DNA from 4 places in the Pseudomonas tolaasii NCPPB 2192 genome. Region 3 is predicted to be linked to each of the others. Evidence: predicted binding sites of a transcription regulator. Region 3 holds the regulator's gene; each other region holds the start of a gene.
The links. Region 3 encodes sigma-54, which starts transcription at its own class of promoters, with help from an activator protein. Its sites were predicted from a motif close to ANTGGCATNNANNTTGCTNT; they were not measured.
Positions count from the first base shown of each region.

Region 1: the regulator sigma-54 is predicted to act here: its motif matches at 1,750-1,769, upstream of ATI14_RS16525 (flagellar hook-length control protein FliK).
Region 2: the regulator sigma-54 is predicted to act here: its motif matches at 1,014-1,033, upstream of ATI14_RS09890 (circularly permuted type 2 ATP-grasp protein).
Region 4: the regulator sigma-54 is predicted to act here: its motif matches at 1,421-1,440, upstream of ATI14_RS21750 (circularly permuted type 2 ATP-grasp protein).

Region 1 is NZ_PHHD01000001.1:3,551,646-3,555,455, forward strand. Features, by position in the region: gene ATI14_RS16515 (fused response regulator/phosphatase) at 1-488, shown strand, start outside; gene ATI14_RS16520 (Hpt domain-containing protein) at 519-866, shown strand; gene ATI14_RS16525 (flagellar hook-length control protein FliK) at 1,820-3,166, shown strand; gene fliL (flagellar basal body-associated protein FliL) at 3,421-3,810, shown strand, end outside.
Region 2 is NZ_PHHD01000001.1:2,136,321-2,140,130, forward strand. Features, by position in the region: gene ATI14_RS09885 (transglutaminase family protein) at 1-909, shown strand, start outside; gene ATI14_RS09890 (circularly permuted type 2 ATP-grasp protein) at 1,067-3,553, shown strand; gene ATI14_RS09895 (transglutaminase family protein) at 3,553-3,810, shown strand, end outside.
Region 3 is NZ_PHHD01000001.1:2,535,525-2,539,334, forward strand. Features, by position in the region: gene rapZ (RNase adapter RapZ) at 1-477, opposite strand, end outside; gene ptsN (PTS IIA-like nitrogen regulatory protein PtsN) at 480-944, opposite strand; gene hpf (ribosome hibernation-promoting factor, HPF/YfiA family) at 955-1,260, opposite strand; gene ATI14_RS11735 (RNA polymerase factor sigma-54) at 1,336-2,829, opposite strand; gene lptB (LPS export ABC transporter ATP-binding protein) at 3,015-3,740, opposite strand; gene lptA (lipopolysaccharide transport periplasmic protein LptA) at 3,740-3,810, opposite strand, start outside.
Region 4 is NZ_PHHD01000001.1:4,750,334-4,754,143, forward strand. Features, by position in the region: gene ATI14_RS21750 (circularly permuted type 2 ATP-grasp protein) at 1-1,231, opposite strand, end outside; gene ATI14_RS21760 (hypothetical protein) at 1,691-2,236, shown strand; gene ATI14_RS21765 (hypothetical protein) at 2,315-2,527, shown strand; gene ATI14_RS31460 (hypothetical protein) at 2,539-2,685, shown strand; gene ATI14_RS21770 (cation:proton antiporter) at 2,676-3,810, opposite strand, start outside.

The DNA of each region.
Region 1 (3,810 bases), 1.0 Mb from region 3:
GGTCAGTGAGTTTCGAATTTCGCGCCCAGACCCTCAAAAGTTACAACCCGCTGCCGTATCTGCTGCAACTGCTGTTGGAGATCCACGGTCTGCGTGCGCAGAGCGGGGCGCTTTACAGTGTGATGGCCGAGTTGTACTCCAACGCCCTCGAACATGGCGTGCTGTGTCTGGATTCGAGGCTCAAGCGCGATGCCCAGGGGTTTGCCCACTACTATCGCGAGCGCAATGAACGGTTGGCGCAGTTGAACAGTGGTTATGTGCGCGTGCATGTGCAGGTGGTGCCGACTGACACGGGCGGCAAGATGACCTTGCGCATCGAAGACAGCGGGCCGGGGTTTGATGTGGAACAGGTGCTGGCGCGACCGCTGGATGTTGACCGTCTGTCTGGCCGGGGCCTGAGCCTGGTGCGTCAATTGAGCAGCGATGTACGCTGGTCCGATGGCGGGCGCAGTGTGTGCGTGGAGTTTTGCTGGGGGGCTCTGGCATAATCCGCCGATTCTTGATCAAGGAGCGAGCAAGTGGCCGAGATTCATCTGGACCCCGACGTGTTGTCGGGTTTGCAGGAGGTAATGGAGGGCGAGTATCCCAAGTTGCTGGATACCTTTCTCGATGACTCGCAAAAGCGCGTCGAGGCACTGCGCAAGGCGCGGGATGATGCCAAGGCGTTGGGGCGGATTGCCCATAGCTTCAAGGGCAGTAGCGGGAACCTTGGGGCGGTGAAGTTGGCGCAGTTGTGTCAGCGGTTGGAAGCTGAGTCTGTGGGGACGGCGGTTGCGGACCTCGGGGCGCTGGTTGATCAGATAGATCATGAGTTTGCGTTGGTTCGGCCGTTGTATGAGTCGGAGCGGGAGCGGTTTCAGATTTAGGTTTTGTTGAGTTGAGTTGAGTTGAGTTGAGTACATATCCGTTGCTGCGGTAAAGGCTGCTATTGGTTCCGCCCTTACGGCGGGTCACTTTGAAAAGCGCAAAGTAACCAAACGCTCTTGCCCCTACACTCGGCACCTCGCCTAGGCTCGGTGTGCCCTCACTCCGGCTTGAATCCGTGGGCCGCCGCGATGGGCCATCCTTGGCCCAGCGCGGCTAACCCGGCGTCCTGCCGGGTTACCCACGGATTCAAGCCTGCGTTCGGCCAGCGTGTTTAACGGGGCGCCTGAGATCAAGATCAAAATCAAAAGCACGGCGGCCTGACAGCCGGCCTGAGTGGTTGGATCAAAAGCGCTGTTTTTGCCAGGGCAGGTTGCATTCACCCTGATAAATGAATATCCAACTGTGGGAGCGGGCTTGCCCGCGAAAGCAGTGTGTCAGCCAGCATCCATGTAACTGACAGACCGCATTCGCGAGCAAGCCCGCTCCCACATTTTTTGACCGAGTGAGCCTCTAATCTCTGCACAAATCTGCTTCTCTGTGGGAGCTGGCTTTTGCTCTACACCACTCAGGCCGGCTGTCAGGCCGCCGTGCTTTTGATCTTGATCTGAGGCGCCCCGTTAAAACACGCTGGCCGGAATTCGGCAGGGATTTGGGGGGTAAACCGGCAGGGATGCCGGTTTAGCCGCCCCGCGCCATGGATGGCGCGTGGCGGCGGCCCCCCAAATCACTGTCGGATTACGGGCACACCGAGCCTGGGCGAGGTGCCGAGTGTTGGGGCAAGAGCGTTTTGCTTACTTTTGCGCTCTTCAAAAGTGAGCCGCTGTAAGAGCGGAACCAATATCAGCCATCACCCCAATAACGGATATTCACTCCAAACCAAAACCTGGCCCAACTCTTGCTCTCCCTCCCCATACTGCATCCCCGACCCCCAATGCAGTGGAGACCCTTACCTATGCCAGTCGCCCCGAATTCGCTCCTTCAGGCTGCCCCCGCGGCCAAGCCTCAAGCGCCTGCTCCCACCCTCTCGGTGGCAGCTGCGGACCCGCGGGATAAAGCCCCTGGCTTCGCTCAGGTGTTCGCCAGCCAAGGCTCAAAACCGGCCATCAAATCCGACGACACCCCCGCCAAACCCTCGCGGGACAAGTCTTCCGACGCCAGCGCCAAGCCTGCAGCGGGCAACGACAAACCTGCCGCCAGCACGCCAGCGGTTGCCGATAGCGGCAATGCCTTGCCAGCCAAACCCGCGGCCAAGTCTGACGACAGTGCCAGCACTGACGACGACAAAACCACCGACCCGGCCGTCGCGCAGCAGCCCCCGGCAGACCCGGTCGTCGACCCGGCCGTGATCGCCGCCGTCACGCCGGTGGTTGTTCCGCCGCCTGTGCAAACACCGGCACCTGCGGCCACCCAGGACGACAAGGCCCAGCCCGTCGTCGCAGCGCCCGTTGCCGCCACCGAAGATGCCAAGCAACCTGCGTTCGACCCCACGGCCGATCCGCTGGATTCGATGCCCGCCGTACGCCTGGCGATGGAGCAGGGCGGTCACGTCTCGGCCAGCAGCCAGACGCCGCAGAAAGCCGCCCCCACCACGCCTCAGGATCAGCCCACCGCTGCGCAAAACTTTGCTGCGGGCCTGGCCAACATGGTCGATCAACAAGCCACCAAAGACAGCACTGACGGCGGCGACAAAGCCTTCAGCGGCTTGATCGAAGGCGGCCTCAAGGATTTGAAAGACGCCCGCAGCGACACCCGCGTCGACGATTTCGCCAACCGCCTCGCCGCGTTGACCCAGGCCGCCACGCCGAAAGCCGCCAACGCCTTGCCGCCGGTGGCCAACGCGCCGCTGGCGATGCATCAAAGTGGCTGGACCGAAGAAGTGGTCAACCGCGTGATGTACCTGTCCAGCGCCAACCTCAAGTCGGCGGAGATCCAGTTGCAGCCGGCCGAGCTGGGGCGCCTGGATATCAAAGTGAATATGGCCGCCGACCAGCAGGCCCAGGTCACCTTCATGAGCGGTCATGCGGTGGTGCGTGAAGCGCTGGAAAGCCAGTCCGGCCGCCTGCGTGAGATGTTCGCCCAGCAGGGCATGGGGCAGGTGGACGTTAACGTCTCCGACCAGTCCCGCGGCTGGCAGGGGCAAGGCCAGGAACAACAGCAGCAGAACCAGGCGCGCGGTGTGAGTGGCGGCGGCGGGCGTGGGGACGGCGGTGATGTGGCCGATCACGCCGAAGTCGCAGCAGCCGTCGCGCCGGTCACCACCAGCGTGATTGGCTCCAGCGCCGTCGACTATTACGCCTGACCCAGGCCGTACACAGCCCTGAGTGTGGGCGCTGGCTTGTGTGGAAGCCGGGCTTGCCCGCGATAGCATCACTTCGGTATGGCTGACAGACCGAGGCGTAGGCATCGCAGGCAAGCCAGCTCCCACACAAGCCAGCTCCCACATTTGATTGGTGTTGCCCGCTCTTCCCCCAGAGTGCCAGACAACTCTGGCATAACACTTGCTCTTGCCATTCCGTAGATCTATGAATCCCAGAATAGTGACGGATTATTGGCATGGCGAAGAGCGACGACGCAGCAAAACCACCTGCAGCCAAGGGCAAGCTCAAGCTTATCCTGTTGATTGTGTTGGGCCTGCTGCTGGCCATTGGCGCCTCGATCGGCGGCACCTGGTACATCATGCACAGCAGCGCCAGCAAACCGGCCCCTGTGGCCGAGGCCGCCACTAACGTCAAGCAACCGGCAATCTTCGAGCCGATGCTTCCGGCCTTTGTCGCCAACTACAATCAGAACGGTCGTCAACGCTACCTGCAGGTGAGCATCACCTTGCTGGCGCGTAACCAGGCGGACCTGGATGCGCTCAAAGTGCACATGCCAGTGATCCGCAACAACCTGGTGATGCTGTTCTCCGGCCAGAGCTTCGACAGCCTGGCCACGCCCGTCGGC
Region 2 (3,810 bases), 400 kb from region 3:
AACCTGCTGATTGACGTGACGGGCAACACCCACCGCGCCGAATTTTGCATCGACAAACTCTACTCGCCGGATGGCGCCACCGGCCGCCTGGGTCTGCTGGAGCTGCGCGCCTTTGAAATGCCGCCCCATGCGCGCATGAGCCTGACCCAGCAGTTGCTGTTGCGCGCGCTGGTCGCGCGCTTCTGGCGCGAGCCCTATGCGCCGCCGAAACTGGCGCGTTGGGGCACTGAACTGCATGACCGGTTTCTGTTGCCGCATTTTATTGAGCAGGATTTTGCCGATGTGATCGTCGAACTGAACGCCGCCGGCTACCCGTTGCGCGCCGAGTGGTTTGCCGCACACCTGGAATTCCGTTTCCCCAAGGTCGGCGACTACGCCGTCAGCGGTATCGAGCTGGAGCTGCGCCAGGCCCTGGAGCCGTGGCACGTCCTGGGCGAGGAGGGCGCGGCGGGGGGCACGGTGCGCTATGTGGATTCGTCCCTGGAACGGCTGCAAGTCAAGCTCACCGGGCTGGCGCCGCAGCGCTATCTGCTGACCTGCAACGGCATTCCGGTGCCGCTGCACGCCACCGGGCGCGTCGGCGAGTTTGTGGCGGGCGTGCGCTATCGCGCCTGGCAACCGGCCAACTGCCTGCAGCCGACCATCCCGGTGCATGCGCCGCTGGTGTTTGACGTGCTCGATACCTGGATGCAGCGCTCGCTGGGCGGCTGCCAGTACCACGTCGCCCACCCCGGCGGGCGCAATTACGACAGTTTGCCGGTGAATGCCAATGAAGCCGAGAGCCGGCGCATGGCGCGGTTTTTCCGGTTGGGGCATACCCCCGGCAAACTTCCGGTACCTGCTTTGGTGATTAACGATGAGCTGCCCATGACCCTGGATCTGCGGCGTTTCCCCAACAATAAGGAATGAACGCATTCAACTGTGGGAGCTGGCTTGCCTGCGATAGCGGTGTATCAGTCACCAGAAATACCGACTGAACCACCGCTATCGCAGGCAAGCCAGCTCCCACACTGGATTGCAGTGAATTTGATTTAAACTGAGCCCCCTTGCCCCTGCCGAGCGTTCCATGTCCGACTTGCTCGACCGTTACCCGCTGACTGCGGGCACTTATCACGAACTGCTGGATGACAGTGGCGCGGTGCGCGCCCATTGGCAGCGCCTGCTTGATCACCTGCAACGCAGCACCCCGGCGCAATTGGCCCAGCGTCAGGCATTGCTGACGCGGCAGATCCAGGAAAACGGCGTGACTTACAACGTCTACGCCGACCCCAAGGGCGCCGACCGCCCGTGGGAGCTGGATTTGCTGCCTCACGTGCTGGCCGCCGAAGAGTGGCAGCACCTGTCGGCCGGCATTGCCCAACGTGCGCGATTGCTCAATGCGGTGCTGGCTGACCTGTATGGCCCGCAGCGCCTGATCAAGGAAGGCCTGCTGCCCGCCGAGCTGGTGTTCGGGCACAACAATTTCCTGTGGCCATGCCAGGGCATCCAGCCGCCCGACGGTGCGTTTTTGCACCTGTATGCCGTGGACCTGGCGCGCACGCCGGATGGCCGCTGGTGGGTCACTGCCGACCGAACTCAGGCGCCGTCGGGCGCAGGCTATGCGCTGGAAAACCGCACCATCGTGTCCCGCGCATTTCCGGACCTGTACCGCGACTTGCAGGTGCAGCACCTCACCGGTTTTTTCCGCACCTTGCAGGAAACCCTGGCCCGCCAGGCCCCCGGTGATGATCAACCGCCGCTGATCGTGCTGCTCACGCCCGGCCGATTCAACGAAAGCTATTTCGAACACCTCTACCTCGCACGACAGCTCGGTTACCCGCTGGTGGAAGGTGGTGACCTGACGGTACGCGACAGCACCGTGTTCCTGAAAACCCTCAGCGGCCTGCGCCGGGTGCACGCGATCATGCGGCGCCTGGACGACGACTTCTGCGACCCGCTGGAGCTGCGCACCGACTCGGCCCTGGGCGTGCCGGGCCTGCTCGACGCCGTGCGTCAGGGCAACGTGCTGGTGGCGAATGCCTTGGGCAGCGGTGTGCTGGAGTCGCCGGGGTTGCTCGGCTTTCTGCCGAAGATCAACGAGTTTCTGTTTGGCGAAGAACTGATCCTGCCGTCCATCGCCACCTGGTGGTGCGGTGAGGCTCCGGTACTCGCCGAAGCGCTGGAGAAGCTGCCGGAGCTGCTGATCAAACCGGCCTTTCCGTCGCAAAGTTTTACCCCGGTGTTTGGCCGCGATTTGAATGACGAACAGCGCCAGGCCCTGGCTGAACGCATGCGCGCGCGGCCTTACGCCTACGTCGCTCAGGAGTTGGCGCAGTTGTCCCAGGCGCCGGTGTGGCACACCGTGGATGACCACCTGCAGCACCGCGCCATCGGCATGCGCGTGTACGCCGTGGCCAGCGATGAAGGCTATCGTGTCTTGCCTGGCGGGCTGACTCGGGTCGCCGCAGAGGCCGATGCCGAAGTGGTGTCGATGCAGCGCGGTGGCGCGAGCAAGGACACCTGGGTACTCGGCGAGCGTGCCATTGGCGGCGAACATTGGCGTGCCCAGCGTGCCATTGGCGCTCACGATCTGGTGCGCCGCGACCCTTATCTGCCTTCCCGTGTGGTGGAAAACCTGTTCTGGTTCGGGCGTTATTGCGAGCGTTGCGATGACAGTGCGCGCTGGCTTCGCATCGTGCTGGCGCGTTATGTGGACGGTGACGATCCGCAGGCCTTGCAGGCGGCAGTGGAATTGGGCGAGAACCTGCGGCTGCTGCCGGAGGAGGGCGAGCTGCCTGAGCGCCTGCTCGCCGCCTTGCTCGGTGACGACTGGCCGTCGAGCCTGCGCGCCAACCTGCAGCGCTTGCAGTGGGCGGCGTCTCAGGTGCGCGGCAAGCTGTCCCGGGAAAACTGGCAGGCGCTGGTTGAGCTGCAGCGTGAAGCGTTGGAGCTGGAAAGCGAGGCACCGGATTTTGGCGAACTGCTGGATTTCCTCAACCGTTTGGTGATGTCGCTGGCGGCGCTGTCCGGTTTTGCGCTGGACGACATGACCCGCGATGAAGGCTGGCGCTTCTTGATGATGGGCCGACGCATCGAGCGTCTGCAGTTTCTCAGCAGCAGCCTGGCGGCTTTCCTGCGTGGCGTGGCCGTGTTCGATCAGGCGGGGCTCGAGTGGCTGCTGGAGCTGGGCAACAGCAGCATTACCTACCGCTCGCGCTACCTGGCGGTGCCGCAGTTGATTCCGGTGCTCGACCTGTTGCTGCTGGACGAGCAGAACCCTCACGCGGTGTTGTTCCAGTTGAAATTGGTGAGCCGCACGCTGCGCCGTCTCAACGACGATTTTGGCGTGCCTCGCGAAACCGGCCTGGCGCCTTTGGTGGAGCGCCTCTCGCGTTTTGATTTGGGTTGCCTGGAGAACCCGCTGTTTGGCGAGTCCAGCGTGCGTGCCGCGCTGGATGGCCTGGCCGACCTGCTGCAAGCGGTGGCCGATGAGAGTGGGCAAGTGTCGGACCGCCTCGCGTTGCGCCACTTTGCCCATGTGGATGATGTCAGCCAGCAAACGGTGTCGGTGTGATGAGTGCGCGCTACCAGATTTTCCACGATACCCACTACCACTACGACAGCCCGGTGTCCCTGGCCCAGCAACTGGCGCATTTGTGGCCACGGCCGTGCGCCTGGCAACGTTGCAGTTCGCAACAGTTGGATATCAGCCCCGAGCCGACCTCGCGCCGCGATGAGCTGGACGTGTTTGGCAACCCCATCACGCGGCTGGCGTTCGAGCGTCCTCACGATGAATTATTGGTGAATGCCGGCTTGACCGTGGAAGTGCTG
Region 3 (3,810 bases):
GTTCAGCAGGCGCAGCTTGATGGCGTCGCGCAGCTGATACAGGTTCAGCCCCGTGGTGTTGATCTTCAGATCGGCCAGGTCAATGATCGGGCCGAGCAATGTAGTTTCATCCTCGATCGCCTCGGCGAGGGAGCGATGCGGGCTGCTGAGGGGGTGGCGGCGACGGGTTTCGGAAAAGCGCTTTAGCAGCGTTTCTTCATCGGCGTCCAGGTACAGCACGTCGCAATGGATATGCTTGGCACGCACTTCTGCGAGCAATTCGGGAAAACGCGAGAGGTGGCTGGGCAGGTTGCGGGCGTCAATCGAAACGGCGACCAGCGGTTGCGCCAGTTCGGTATGGATCAGTGCCCGTTCCGCCAGTTCCGGCAGCAGGCCGGCGGGCAGGTTGTCGATGCAGTAGAAACCACTGTCCTCAAGCACGTTGAGGGCGGTGCTTTTACCCGAGCCGGAACGGCCGCTGACGATGATCAAACGCATGATTACTGCCCGTTTTGTTCATCCAGGACTACCTGATAGAGCGCCTCGTTGCTTTTGGCGCTGCGCAGTTTGTCGCGTACTTCCTTGCGGTCGAGCATGCTGGCGATCTGCCGAAGCAGTTCCAGGTGTGCATCGGTGGCAGCTTGCGGGACCAGCAGAACAAAGAGCAGGTCGACCGGAGCACCGTCGATGGCGTCAAAATCGATAGGAGCGTCCAGGTGGAGCAGGGCGCTCACCGGGGATTCACAGCCTTGCAGGCGGCAGTGAGGAATGGCTATGCCGTTGCCAAAACCGGTAGAACCGAGTTTTTCACGGGCAATAAGCGCTTCGTACACAGCTTGCGTGTCCAGTTCGGGCACTTCACGGCCGATCAGGTTGGCAATTTGTTCGAGGGCGCGCTTTTTACTGCCGCCCGGCACGTTCACAAGGGAACGGCCGGGGGTCAGGATGGTTTCAAGTCGGATCATGGGGGGAGAGTTAACGACCTGTACCTTGCATCAGGTGCAGATTCTTTTCCTTATGCTTTATGAGTTGGCGGTCCAGCTTGTCGTAGAGCGAGTCAATCGCAGCGTACATGTCTTCATGCTCCGCATTGGCGACGAGCTTCGCATTCGGTACGTGCAGGGTGGCCTCGATTTTCTGCTTGAGCTTGTCGACCTCCATGATGACCTGCACGTTGGTGATCTTGTCAAAATGCCCCGCAAGCTTGTTCAGCTTGCTCTCGGTGTATTCACGCAGGGGCTTGGTTACTTCCAGTTGGTGTCCACTGATGTTGACTTGCATACAGCTTCTCCTTCGTTGCCAGTGCATAAAGCGGTGGGCAGAAATACCCACCACTGGAACGCTATGGCCCGCCCGTCACATCAAACGCTTGCGCTCGCTGGAAGGCGCGATCCCGAGGGACTCGCGGTACTTGGCGACGGTTCGACGGGCGACCTGAATGCCTTGTGCCTCCAGTAAACCAGCGATCTTACTGTCACTCAATGGCTTTTTCTGATTTTCCGCGGCAACCAGTTTTTTGATGATCGCGCGGATCGCCGTGGACGAGCATTCGCCGCCTTCGGAGGTGCTGACATGGCTGGAGAAAAAGTATTTCAACTCATAAATACCCCGTGGGGTATGCATGAATTTCTGGGTGGTGACCCGGGAAATCGTCGATTCGTGCATGCCAACGGCTTCGGCAATATCGTGCAAAACCAGCGGTTTCATCGCTTCGTCGCCATATTCCAGGAAGCCGCGCTGGTGCTCGACAATTTGGGTGGCGACTTTCATCAGGGTTTCGTTGCGGCTTTGCAGGCTCTTGATGAACCAGCGCGCTTCCTGCAACTGGTTGCGCATGAAGGTGTTGTCGGCGCTGGTGTCGGCACGGCGTACAAAACCTGCGTATTGCGGGTTGACGCGCAGGCGCGGCACCGACTCCTGATTCAGCTCCACGAGCCAGCGCTCGTTGTCCTTGCGGACGATCACGTCAGGAACGACGTATTCCGCCTCGCTGGATTCGATCTGCGAGCCCGGGCGCGGGTTGAGGCTCTGCACCAGCTCGATCACCTGGCGCAGGTCGTCTTCCTTGAGCTTCATGCGGCGCATCAACTGGCTGTAGTCGCGGCTGCCCAGCAGGTCGATGTAGTCGGTGACCAGGCGCTGGGCTTCGGCGAGCCAAGGGGTTTTGGCGGGCAACTGGCGCAATTGCAGCAACAGGCATTCGCTGAGGGTGCGGGCGCCTATGCCGGCAGGCTCGAATTGCTGGATGCGGTGCAGAACAGCTTCGATTTCGTCCAGCTCAATGTCCAGTTCCGGGTCGAACGCCTCAAGAATTTCTTCGAGCGTCTCGTCCAGGTAACCCTGATTGTTGATGCAGTCGATCAAGGTGACGGCAATCAGGCGGTCGGTGTCGGACATCGGCGCCAGGTTCAATTGCCACAGCAAATGACTCTGCAGGCTCTCGCCGGCGGACGTGCGGGTGGTGAAATCCCACTCATCGTCATCATTGCTTGGCAGGCTGCTGGCGCTGGTCTGGTAAACGTCTTCCCAGGCAGTATCGACCGGAAGCTCGTTGGGAATGCGTTCGTTCCATTCACCTTCCTCGAGGTTATCCACCGTTGGGGCGGTTTCCTGGTAGGAGGGTTCTTGCACGTCGGAGTTGGGTTTTTGCTCGATGTTATCGGCCAGCGGGTCTGCATTGTCGAAGTCGTCGCCTTCTTCCTGGCGTTCGAGCATCGGATTGGACTCCAGGGCCTCCTGGATTTCCTGTTGCAGGTCCAGGGTCGACAATTGGAGCAGGCGGATGGCCTGTTGCAGCTGCGGTGTCATCGTCAGCTGCTGGCCCATTCTCAGGACTAGCGATGGTTTCATGGCAGGGGCTTAACACCTTATTCGCCGGCGCAATGCGCCATCCACGACAGGGCGCGTGAGCGCCAAACATAAGCAAATTATATGCCTGATATCGGGGGCTTTGCCTAGAGCGCGGTAACAATAAAAAAGTAGAGGTTTTTATTGACTCGCGCGCGCTTTGGCGGCCTGCCGTGACACCGTGCTGCTTACAGGCGGAACTCGTGGCCCAGGTACACTTCCTTGACCAGTTCATTGGCCAGGATGGTGGCTGAGTCGCCTTCGGCGATCAGTTGACCGTCGTTGACGATATAGGCGGTTTCACAGATATCCAGGGTCTCGCGGACGTTGTGGTCCGTGATCAGCACGCCGATGCCCTTGGCCTTGAGGTGGTGGATGATCTGCTTGATATCGCCCACCGAGATCGGGTCGACGCCGGCAAAGGGTTCATCCAGCAGGATGAACTTGGGCGCGGTGGCCAGTGCACGGGCGATTTCCACACGGCGGCGCTCACCCCCCGACAAGCTCATGCCGAGGTTGTCGCGGATGTGGTTGATGTGGAATTCCTGCAGCAGGCTTTCCAGCTCCTTGCGACGGCCGTCACGGTCGAGTTCCTTGCGGGTTTCAAGGATCGCCATGATGTTGTCGGACACCGACAGTTTGCGGAAGATCGACGCTTCCTGTGGGAGATAGCCGATACCGGCGCGGGCGCGGCCGTGCATGGGTTGGTGGCTGACGTCCAGGTCGTCGATCAGGACGCGGCCCTGATCGGCCTGAACCAGCCCGACGATCATGTAGAAGCACGTGGTCTTGCCGGCGCCGTTAGGGCCGAGCAGGCCGACGATCTGGCCGCTGTCGATCGACAGGCTGACGTCGCGCACGACCTGACGGCTTTTATAGGCCTTGGCCAGATGCTGGGCTTTCAGGGTTGCCATTAATTCGTCTTCTTCGCTGCGGGTTTAGGCGCAGGCTGGGCGGCGCCATCTTTCTGCTTCGGCTGGATAA
Region 4 (3,810 bases), 2.2 Mb from region 3:
TGGGGCAGGTGGACAGGCTCAACGTGGGCTGGGCAATGTAGGCGTGTGGTCGCGCCTTGATGCGCTGGCGGAAGTCCTCGATCTCTGCCGCCGTGGAGGCCGGGCCGACCAGCATGCCGTAGCCGCCGGAACCCTGGGTCTCCTTGACCACCAGTTCCGGCAGGTGGGCCAGTACGTGGGACAGCTCATCGGGCTTGCGGCACTGGAAGGTCGGTACGTTCTGCAGCACCGGTTCTTCATCCAGGTAGAAACGGATCATTTCCGGTACGTAAGGGTAGATGGATTTGTCATCCGCCACGCCGGTGCCGATGGCATTGGCCAGTACCACATTGCCGGCGCAGTACGCGGCAACCAGGCCAGGCACGCCGAGCATGGAGTCGGGGTTGAAGGCTTTGGGGTCGAGGAAGGCGTCGTCGATGCGCCGGTAAATCACGTCCACCGGCTTGGGGCCGTCGGTGGTGCGCATGAACACCTTGAGGTCGTGCACGAACAGGTCAGCACCTTCAACCAGCTCCACGCCCATTTCCCGGGCCAGAAACGCGTGTTCAAAGAACGCGCTGTTGAAGCGGCCCGGGGTCAGCACCACCACATTCGGGTTATCGAGGCGGCTGGCGCTTTTCAGGGTTTTGAGCAGCAGGTTGGGGTAGTGGTCCACCGGGGCGATGCGCTGTTTGGCGAACACTTCCGGGAACAGGCGCATCATCATTTTGCGGTCTTCGAGCATGTAGCTCACGCCGCTGGGGGTGCGCAGGTTGTCTTCAAGCACGTAATAGGTACCGTCGCCATCGCGCACCAGGTCCACACCCGAGATATGCGAGTAGATGTCGCGGTGCAGGTCCAGGCCGACCATCGCCTTCTGGTAACCCTCGTTGCCCAGTACCTGGTCGGCGGGGATGATCCCGGCCTTGATGATGCGCTGGTCGTGGTAGATATCGGCGAGAAACATGTTCAGTGCGTTCACGCGCTGGATGCAGCCGCGCTCGATCACGGCCCACTCACTGGCGGGGATGCTGCGCGGGATGATGTCAAAGGGAATCAGGCGCTCGGTGTCCTGTTCGTCGCCATAGAGGGTGAAGGTGATCCCGGCGCGGTGGAACAGCAAATCGGCTTCGCGGCGCCGTTGGGCCAGCAGTTCCGGCGGCGTGTTGGCCAGCCAGCGGGAGAAATCCTGATAATGCGCACGGCATGCGCCGTCTGCGTCATTCATCTCATCAAAGAAAGATCGAGCCATTCCAGTACCTTGTCAGTGCCTGCATTGCCTGGTTGGCAGCTTGCTTGGGTGGCACTGCCGCTTAAAAAAACGCAATTTTTTATGAGCCCGTGGCGCTGAGTGCCAATGGGCCTGGTCCTTACTTTCTTATGGGGTCGGCTCTGGGTCGGGGGGTAACGAATGCTCCTGTTTGCGGGCAGATGAATGGATAAAGCAATGCTTGTGCCGAAATGCGTGCAGCGGCGCAATTCCCTGTGGCGAGCGGGCTTGCCCCGCGTTGGAGGGCGCAGCGCTCCCGCTTTTTTGGGGCCGCTGCGCAACCCAACGCGGGGCAAGCCCGCTCGCCACAAAAGCCGGCTGGCCCTGGCAAGCTCGCTCGCCACGAGTGCGCGCCGTGTTCCAAGTTGGTGCATGAACAAACTTGAACTTCACTCAGGCCCGGTTCTTCTAACGGAATTCGAACCCGTGTGGAGCACCGCCGTGCCCAGAATCATTTCACCCGATACGCCCGAAGCGGCGCTGACCGATCACAGTGAGCACAATGCGAAGATCTTCGGCTCACCCAAGGATCGGCTGGATTTTTATCGCCGCGAAATTCAGTACGAGACCACCATCCTGGCCAACCGCACCGACGCCTACCTGACCGCGCAGTCGTTTCTGGTGATCGCCTTCGTGTCAGGCATGGGCAACCTCAACCCGGAATGGGGCAAGTTTTTTACCCTGATCGTGCCGGTGTTCCTCGCGTCTTTGGGCATTCTCAGCTCCCTGAATGCCTGGCCGGGCATTCGGGCGGCCTATGAAATCATCGACCACTGGCACTACAAACAGAGCGAGCTGCTGCGCAGTGAACCGGTGATGGGCCTGGCCTATGACGATTCGCCGCTGTTCTGCGAAACCGAGTCGTCCCACAAGGGTTACCGCAAGTCGCTGCTGTTTTCCATGCGGGCGCCGTGGCTGTTCATGGTGTTCTGGGTACTGCTGGGGGCCTATGCGTTTTACATTCAGGTCGACAACCCGGTCTCTTAAGAGAGTTGAACTTCATGGCCCCGGGCGGGACCTTAACGTTACGCAGACGCGCTTTCACACACTGCCAAGAGGTGAACCATGAGCACAGACAACGACCCCCAAGTCAGCGGCCGTAACGACCCGGCCATTGATGGCGGCGAGCCGGCACCCGCGACCGGTGCGGATGCGCCAAAAGATCCGAAGCCCGCCGCTGACCCAAAGGCCAGGGAAAACGACTACAGTCCAGACTTCAAGCCCGAGCGCGAGCCCAAGCCTGAAACCGATGCGGATATCGACACTCAAGGTGGTTAGAGGAGACGGTCATGTCAGAAGAACTGGAAGAAGAGCTTGAAGAAGAACTCAACGACCCCGGCAATGAAGACCCCGGCTCGTTGATGGATGACGCAGAAGTGCCGCTCAATGATCTGGATGAAGCGGCGGATGTGGGCAATACCGAGCTTCAGGACTGACCCGGCGCCTTGGCTCGTCGTTCATACCACGCCAGCATCGGCTGGGTGCTGAGGCCGTGAACGACGATGCTCAAGGCGATCACCGACAGTGTGAGGTTGACGACCACCGCGCCGTGGGTGCCGATCAAGCCATGGTTCAAGGCGTAGAACAGGTAGTAAATGCTGCCGATGCCGCGGATGCCGAACCACCCCATCAAGCCGCGTTGTCGGCGGTTGATCAAGGTGCCCCAAGGCATGGCGAACACGCTGGCCGGGCGGATCACGCAGAACAGCAAGGCTGCCACCGCCAGGGCGCGCCAGTCCCAATGACTGACCAGCACAATGCCGAGCACGGTCACCAGAAACACTTCCATTGATCGTTCCACCAGGCTGCCGAAGGCGAGCATGTCACCCATCATTACCCCGGCGGCAATCTGCGTGTCCGCAAGCTGTGTGGTGTCGCCTTGCAAGGCGTTTTCCGGCTCGACTTCAAGGTGGCCCACCACGGGCAGCGCCAGGTGTTCGGAGGGCGTCTCAGCATTGCCGGTGGATTTGAATTCTGCCTGGCGCAAGCCCAGGCCTGCCGCGAATACCGAGAGAAAACCATAACCACCCACGGCTTCGGCCACCACGTAGGCGAGGGCGATCAGCGCCAGTGTCAGGTAATCATTGGGTGACAAGGTGCTGTCGGCATTGGTGATGCGCATCCACAAGGTCACGCGGCCAATGCCTCGGCCCATCCAGTAACCGATCAGTAACCCGGCGGGCACTGCCCACAGCAGGTTGGCCAGCACCCAGCCGCCAAACCAGTCACCGTCGAAGCCGCCGTGCTGCATGAACAGCAGCGCAAAGATCACAAAGGGAAAGGCCGTGCCGTCGTTGAGGCCTGCCTCACCCGACAGGCCAAAGCGCAGCGCGTCATAGTCCTGGGCGTTGTTGACCTGTACCAGGCCGGCCAGCACCGGGTCGGTTGGCGCAAGAATCGCCCCCACCAGCAATGACACGCCCCAGGACAGTTCAAACAGGTAATGCAATGCCAGGCAGGTGCCGAGGATGGTCACCAGCATCACCGGCCCGGCCATGCCGAATGCAATCCGCCAGGTGCGATGGCGCAGTGGCAGGCGCAGTTTCAGGCCGCTGACGAAC